2 regions of the Streptomyces sp. FXJ1.172 genome follow, and region 1 is predicted to be linked to the other one. Evidence: riboswitches for the same ligand, from Rfam matches in the RefSeq annotation. Region 1 holds a riboswitch; the other holds the start of a gene.
What was found. A riboswitch is a leader RNA that binds a small molecule or an ion and turns the genes downstream of it on or off. The one in region 1 is predicted to bind cyclic di-AMP.
Positions count from the first base shown of each region.

Region 1 (3,551 bases):
CCGTACGTGCGGCGTACCGGCCGGTGTACGCGGGGCCGGCGCCGGTGCCCACCGCGTACGGGCCGGGTTACGGGTATCCGGCGGTGCCGTATTCCACGTACAACCCGTATCGGTCGTAGCCCCTCGGGTCGCGGACCTTCAGGTCACGCACCTTCGGGTCACGGACCCTCGGGTCACTGACCTTCGGGTCGCGGACCTTTGGGTCGCGGACCCTCGGGTCGCGTTGGATCCGGCACCGCCGCAGTCCGCCGTCGTGGCTGAGCGCCGTCAGAGCTGCGCGCCGCCGCGGCGGGAAAGAGCCGCCGGCAAAGCGCTGCCGACGAAGAGCCGTCGGCGGAGAGCTAGGCCGACGCGGCCGTCAGCTTCGCGATCTCCTCATCCGTCAGCTTCAGTTCCGCCACCTTCAGCAGTGCCGGGAGCTGTTCGACCGTGCGGGCCGAGGCGATGGGGGCCGTGACCGTGGGCTGGGCCGCGAGCCAGGCCAGGGCGACCGTGGCGACGGGAGCCCCGTGGGCGGCGGCGATCTCGTCCAGGGCCGCGAGGACCTTCTGGCCGCGCTCGGACTCGGCGTGCTTCTGAGCCCCTTCGGCGCGGGCGCTGTCGACCTTCGTGCCGGGGCGGTACTTGCCGGTCAGGAAGCCCGAGGCGAGGGAGAAGTACGGCACCGCGGACAGGTTCTCCTTGGCGGCCAGGTCCTGCAGCGCGCCCTCGTAGGTGTCGCGGGAGACGAGGTTGTAGTGCGGCTGGAGGGCGACGTAGCGGGCGAGGCCCTCGCGGTCGGAGAAGTCCAGGGAGGCCTTGAGGCGCTCGGGGCTGATGTTGGAGGCCGCGATGTGCCGGACCTTGCCCGCCTTCACCAGCTCGTCCAGCGCGCCGATGATCTCCTCGACCGGGACCTCGGGCTTGTCGAAGTGGGTGTAGTAGAGGTCGATGTGGTCAGTGTCCAGGCGGCGCAAGGAGGCGTCTGCGGCGGCCTTGATGTTGGCGGCGGACAGGCCCTGGAACTGCGGGTGCTGGCTGACCTTGGTGGCGATCACGACCTCGGAGCGGTTGCCGCGGGCCTTGACCCACTTGCCGATGATCGTCTCGGACTCGCCGCCCTGGTTGCCCTCGATCCAGGCGGAGTAGGAGTCGGCGGTGTCGATGAAGTTGCCGCCCGCCGCCGCGTAGGCGTCGAGGACGGCGAAGGAGGTCTCCTCGTCGGCGGTCCAGCCGAAGACGTTGCCCCCGAGGGACAGGGGGAAGACCTCGAGGTCGGAAGTGCCGAGTGTGCGCAAGGACGTCATGCCTTGTGTCAACGCCGGCGGTGGATGATCTCATCCCGCCGCCGGCGTTCGTTTCACACGGTTCACCCGGATGCCACGCTCAGGGGTTGAGGCCCTTGCTGCGCAGCCACGGCGCGGGGTCGATGGCGGTGGCCTGGCCGTTCGGGTGCACCTCGAGGTGCAGGTGCGGGCCGGTGACGTTGCCGGTGGCGCCGACCCGGCCGATCACGTCGCCGGTGGAGACCTTCTGGCCGACCGAGACGTTGATCGAGGACTGGTGGCAGAACCACAGCTCGGTGCCGTCGTCCAGGGTGAGGACGGTGCGGTAGCCGTAGGCGCCGGCCCAGCCGGCCTGGGTGACCGTGCCGCCGTGGACGGCCTTGATCAGGGTGCCGGTGGGGGCGGCGAAGTCGAGGCCGGTGTGGTAACCGGAGGACCACATGGCGCCGGGCTGGCCGAAGGTGCCGGTGATCGTGTACGAGACGACGGGCAGCGTGTACTGCTTGGCCAGCTCGGCCAGGCGCTGGTCCTCCTCGGCCTTCTTCGCGTCGGCCTGCGCCTTGTCCTTGGCGGCAGCGGCCTGGGCTGCGGCGTCCTTCTCCGCCTTGGCGGCCGCGTCGGCGGTCTGCTTCTCGGAGGCGGCGATCGCGGCGGCGGTGGCCTTGCTGTCGGCCTTGCTCTGCTGCTGCTCGGCCTGGGCCATGATCCGGTTGCGCAGGGCCTCGCCGGCTCCGCCGCTCTTGCCGCTGTCGGTGCTCACGCCGACGTTGCTGAGCCCGGTGCCGGTGGACTTGGGCGCCTTGGCGGAGCCGCCGTCGAAGAGGTGGCCGACGGAGTCCAGGTCGGGCAGGGATATGGAGACCGGCGGCTTGCCGGTGTGGGCGCTGGCCATGCCGCCCGCGCCGACCGCGGCCATGACACCGACGCCGAGGACGGTGGAGCTGCGGGCGAAGCCGCCGCGCTGCTTGGCGACGCGGTGCCGGCCGCGGACCTGGGCGGTGGAGTCCTCGGTGGGGTTCCACTCCTCCCAGGGACCCTCCTCGGCGCGGTAGGAGCCGTAACCGAAGGTCTCGGGCTCACTCTGCTGGGGAGCGAAGGGGGCTTCTGGGGCAGGCCGGTTGGACGCCACTCGGGCGCACTCCTTTCCTTCCTTCGCCTACCGGGTTAGCTGACGGGTTCGGAGCAGGAAGGTCTCCTACGCGCGTATACCGGGCGTGACTCAGTGAGTTCACGTCGGTGTCCGCGTGATTCACCCCAAGGTGGTGGTTCCCCGGTTCCCTCGCGGGATTCGGCGCGTGCGCACGGAGCCGCCTCTTGTGACGGCTGGGACGACCGCGCTGCGTTATCGAACGTTAATAGACCTGACAGTCACTTTCCAAGCTGTTCGGCTTGATCATTAACGCTTTTCGGCCAGGACTTACCAGCCAGGACCACGGCAAACCGGGCGAGTTGGCCATCGTTCAGGAGCATTGGCGTTTTTGATGGCGTCTCAGATGTTATGCGGAGGGCGGTCGTCCGATCACCCTGAGTGAAGGGGATCGCCGCCGCGGGCGCGGGCGGGCGGATGAAGCGAAGGAAGCGAAGGAAGCGAATGACCCCGTTCGGCGGGGCCCGGAGAAACCGGTGTGCGAGCACTCCCGCGGATGACGTATGCTTGAGACACAACGACGCGGGGTGGAGCAGCTCGGTAGCTCGCTGGGCTCATAACCCAGAGGTCGCAGGTTCAAATCCTGTCCCCGCTACTGAAGGCTCAGGGCCCGGAATCCACTGGATTCCGGGCCCTGAGTGTTATGAGGGGGCTCTCACCCCACCAGATGCCTGTTGGGCTCCTTCGCCTGCGACTCGTACTCCGGCAGGACGACCACCTCGGCACCCGCCTTCACCAGCACGCCGCTCCCGTCGGCCGCATCCACGAACGTGTCCGGCTCGCGCCAGGCCGTGACCACCCGCCGCACCCCCGCCCGGAGGATCAGCTCGGAGCACGGCGCGGGCCGCGAGGCCCGGCGGGCGCAGGGCTCGAGGCTGCTGTACACCGTGGCCCCGGCCAGCCTGGGGTCGGCCGGATCGAGCTTGGCCAGCGCGGCCTCCTCCGCGTGGACCACGGGATCGCCGCCCTCGCGCGAGTGGCCGCGCGCCAGCTCCGTGCCATCGGCGGCGACCACCACCGCGCCGACGCTGAACGCCGTCCCGGAAGGCGGGCACAGCGCGGCCAGCTCGCAGGCGGTGCGCAGCCAGTGGCGGTCGGCGGCGGTGGGGGCGGGACCGGCACCGGGGGCGGTGGGTTCG
Region 1 covers NZ_CP119133.2:5,073,218-5,076,768, reverse strand. Annotated here, with positions in the region: gene A6P39_RS22685 (PrsW family intramembrane metalloprotease) at 1-119, shown strand, start outside; gene A6P39_RS22680 (aldo/keto reductase) at 342-1,286, opposite strand; gene A6P39_RS22675 (M23 family metallopeptidase) at 1,366-2,394, opposite strand; cyclic di-AMP (ydaO/yuaA leader) riboswitch at 2,404-2,569, opposite strand; tRNA gene A6P39_RS22670 (tRNA-Met) at 2,934-3,007, shown strand; gene A6P39_RS22665 (dihydrofolate reductase family protein) at 3,068-3,551, opposite strand, start outside.

Region 2 (3,551 bases), 990 kb from region 1:
TCGGGGTTGGCGAGGACGCGCAGGTAGGCGAGGACGTCCCGGACCTCCTTGCGCTCGTAGAAGCGGACACCGCCGACGACCTTGTACGGCAGGCCGACGCGGATGAAGACCTCTTCGAAGACACGGGACTGGGCGTTGGTGCGGTAGAAGACGGCGACGTCGCCCGCCTTGGCGTCGCCCGCGTCGACCAGGCGGTCTATCTCGTCGGCGACGAACTGCGCCTCGTCATGCTCGGTGTCGGCGACGTAGCCGGTGATCCGCGCGCCCTGGCCGGCGTTGGTCCACAGGTTCTTCGGGCGGCGGGACTCGTTGCGCTCGATGACCGCGTTGGCGGCGCTCAGAATCGTCTGCGTGGAGCGGTAGTTCTGCTCCAGCAGGATCGTCGTGGCGTTCGGGTAGTCCTCCTCGAACTGGAGGATGTTGCGGATCGTCGCACCCCGGAAGGCGTAGATCGACTGGTCCGCGTCACCGACGACGCACAGCTCGGCGGGCGGGATGTCGTACTCGCCGGGCGGGGTGGCGGTGTTCTCGCCGGGCGGGGTGGCGGTGTTCTCGCCGACGCGCTCGCCGGTGCCGACCAGCTCGCGGACCAGCGCGTACTGGGCGTGGTTGGTGTCCTGGTACTCGTCGACGAGGACGTGCCGGAAGCGGCGGCGGTAGTGCTCGGCGACGTCCGGGAAGGCGCGCAGCAGATTGACCGTCGTCATGATCAGGTCGTCGAAGTCGAGCGCGTTGGCCTCGCGCAGCCGCGACTGGTAGAGCGCGTAGGCCTGGGCGAGGGTCTTCTCGAAACCGTCGCTCGCCCGGGCGGCGAAGTCCTCCTCGTCGATCAGCTCGTTCTTCAGGTTGCTGATCTTCGCGCTGAACGACTTCGGCGGGAAGCGCTTGGGGTCGAGGTCCAGATCGCGGCAGACCAGGGCCATCAGGCGCTTGCTGTCGGCGGCGTCGTAGATCGAGAACGACGACGTGAAGCCGAGCCTTTTGCTCTCCCGGCGCAGGATGCGCACGCACGCGCTGTGGAAGGTCATCACCCACATCGCGTTCGCGCGCGGGCCGACGAGGTGCTCGACGCGCTCCTTCATCTCGCCCGCGGCCTTGTTGGTGAAGGTGATCGCGAGGATCTGGCCCGGGTGCACATTCCGCTCGGCGAGGAGGTGGGCGATGCGGTGGGTGAGCACACGGGTCTTGCCGGAGCCGGCGCCGGCGACGATGAGCAGCGGGGAGCCGGCGTGCACGACCGCGGCGCGCTGGTTGCCGTTCAGCCCCTCCAGCAGTGCCGCCGCGTCGAGCGCGGGGCGCGGGGCGCCGTCGCGGTAGTAGGCGTCCCGGTCCGGTGGCGCGTCGAACTTCCCGCCGAACAGATCGTCCGGAAGCGGCTCCGGAGCGTGATCGTCCTCGGGCGGCGGCGGGGGCTCCTCCTCGTGCCCGCGCGAGGGCTGGAGGTCCGCCAGGAAGCTGTCGTCAAAGAGGCTGCTCATCGCTCTCCGAGTCTAGGGCGCCCCACCGACAACCGGTCGCCGTCCCGGGAAGAAGACCCCATGGGCCGAGCGCCGAACGCCCCTTACGCAGCGGAATCGTCCAATGACAGGAACGTGAAACCTGTCTCGGATCACGAAAATGTATCGGACATATCACGCACCAACCTTCACACTGGTCACACCAGTTGGCTAGGTTGCCGTCGGGCCGCGTGCGCGGCCCCCGCCGAGTCCGGCGCGCCCCCTCGGGGTGCCTGGAGCCGGGGACCCACCGATCCCGGGGTGAATCGGCCGACTCCCGTCCGGGACGACGCCGTAGGGCAACCCTTCCGAACCGCGCCCGAACCCGACAGCTAACCCGGTAGGCGGCCCATTGGAAGGAGTCGCCTCCCTTGGCGTCGCACCGCAAGCCGCGCCCTGGCGGGAACAACGGAGTGGGTCTTCGCACCCCCGTCCTCGCCACCGCCGCCCTCACCTCCATAGCCATGCTGTCCCAGACCGCCGAGGCCGCCCCCGGCACGGACCATGCCCGGCCCAGCCTGGAGGAGGTGGAGAAGAAGGTCGACGACCTCTACCGGCAGGCGGAGTCGGCCACCGAGAAGTACGACGCGGCCAAGGACCAGACAGGCAAGCAGCAACGGCGCGTCGACGCCCTCCGGGACGAGGTCGCCCGCCGCACCGGCCGCCTGAACAAGGCCCGCGAGGAGCTGGGCTCCTTCGCCGCGGCCCAGTACCGCACCGGCGCCGCCGCTCCCGGCACGGCCACCTTCCTGCTGGCGGACAACCCGCAGGACTACTTCGACCAGACCCAGCTGATGAACCGGCTGACCTCACGCGAGAAGAGCGCGGTCGACGCCTACATCGGCGAGCAGGCCGCCACCCTGAAGGAGCGGCGAGAGGCCGCGCAGAGCCTGCGGACGCTGACCGACTCGCAGCACGACCTGCAGACCTCCAAGGCCACCGTCCAGCAGAAGCTCGCCTCCGCGCGCGAGCTGCTGTCGCAGCTGACCGCCCAGGAGAAGGCGCGGCTGGCCGCCATCGAGCGGGAGAAGCAGCAGGAGGCGGCCCGCAAGGCGGCCGAGCTGGCGAAGCAGCAGGCGGCCGCTCAGCAGCAGAACAGCTCGTCCGGCTCGAGCAGTTCGTCATCGTCCGGCTCGGCCGGCTCCACGGCTTCGGGGTCCTCGGGGTCCTCGGGGTCCTCCAGCTCGTACGACGCGAAGGCCGCCAAGGCCCTCGACTTCGCCCGCGCCCAGATCGGCAAGCCGTACGTGTGGGGCGCCACCGGGCCGGGCTCCTACGACTGCTCGGGCCTGACCCAGGCCGCCTGGAAGGCCGCCGGCGTCACGCTCCCGCGCACCACGTACGACCAGGTCAACGCGGGCACCACGGTCTCCCTGGCGAACGCGCGGCCGGGCGACCTGATCTTCTTCTACGACGACATCAGCCACGTCGGCCTCTACATCGGCAACGGCATGATGATCCACGCTCCCAAGCCGGGCGCGTACGTCCGCGAGGAATCGGTGTACTACGGCGGCGAATCGATCATCCACAGCGTGGTCCGCCCGGGCTGAGGCGTCCGTCAGGCGCTGCCCGTCAGGTCCACAGGACGGCGACGAAGATGTTCGTCATGGTCAGCAGGCCGACCACGCCGAAGGCGGCCTTGTCGACCTTCTCCTCGTCGCGCTTCACGTAGACCAGCCCGAGGATCACGATCAGCAGCGCCAGCTTCAGACCGATCTTGATGGTGTTGATGTGGTGGTCGTCGGCCTGGTTGAGGCCGACGAGGACCACACCGGTGACGAGCATGGTCAGCGCGCCGTGCAGCATCCCGGGCACGAAGCGGGCCGCGCCCTGCCCCATCGCCTTCACCTGGGTGAGGAAACCGCCGAGCAGCGCCGCGATGCCGATGATGTGCAGGCCGACGAAGAGATGGATGAGTACGTCCATGGGGCCGGAGCCTAATTCGTCGCTGACGGCCCCACGGACGGCAGGGTGCCGTTCCCGGGTGTTCGCGCGGTGAGGGTCGTCGCGCGGACCTTGCATATATGCGGCCCATAGCACTCCAGGCCGCCCGCT
Region 2 covers NZ_CP119133.2:4,086,108-4,089,658, forward strand. Annotated here, with positions in the region: gene pcrA (DNA helicase PcrA) at 1-1,478, opposite strand, end outside; cyclic di-AMP (ydaO/yuaA leader) riboswitch at 1,704-1,860, shown strand; gene A6P39_RS18070 (C40 family peptidase) at 1,868-3,046, shown strand; gene A6P39_RS18075 (hypothetical protein) at 3,069-3,422, opposite strand.
Region 2: another riboswitch for cyclic di-AMP. It lies ahead of A6P39_RS18070 (C40 family peptidase); the one in region 1 lies ahead of A6P39_RS22675 (M23 family metallopeptidase).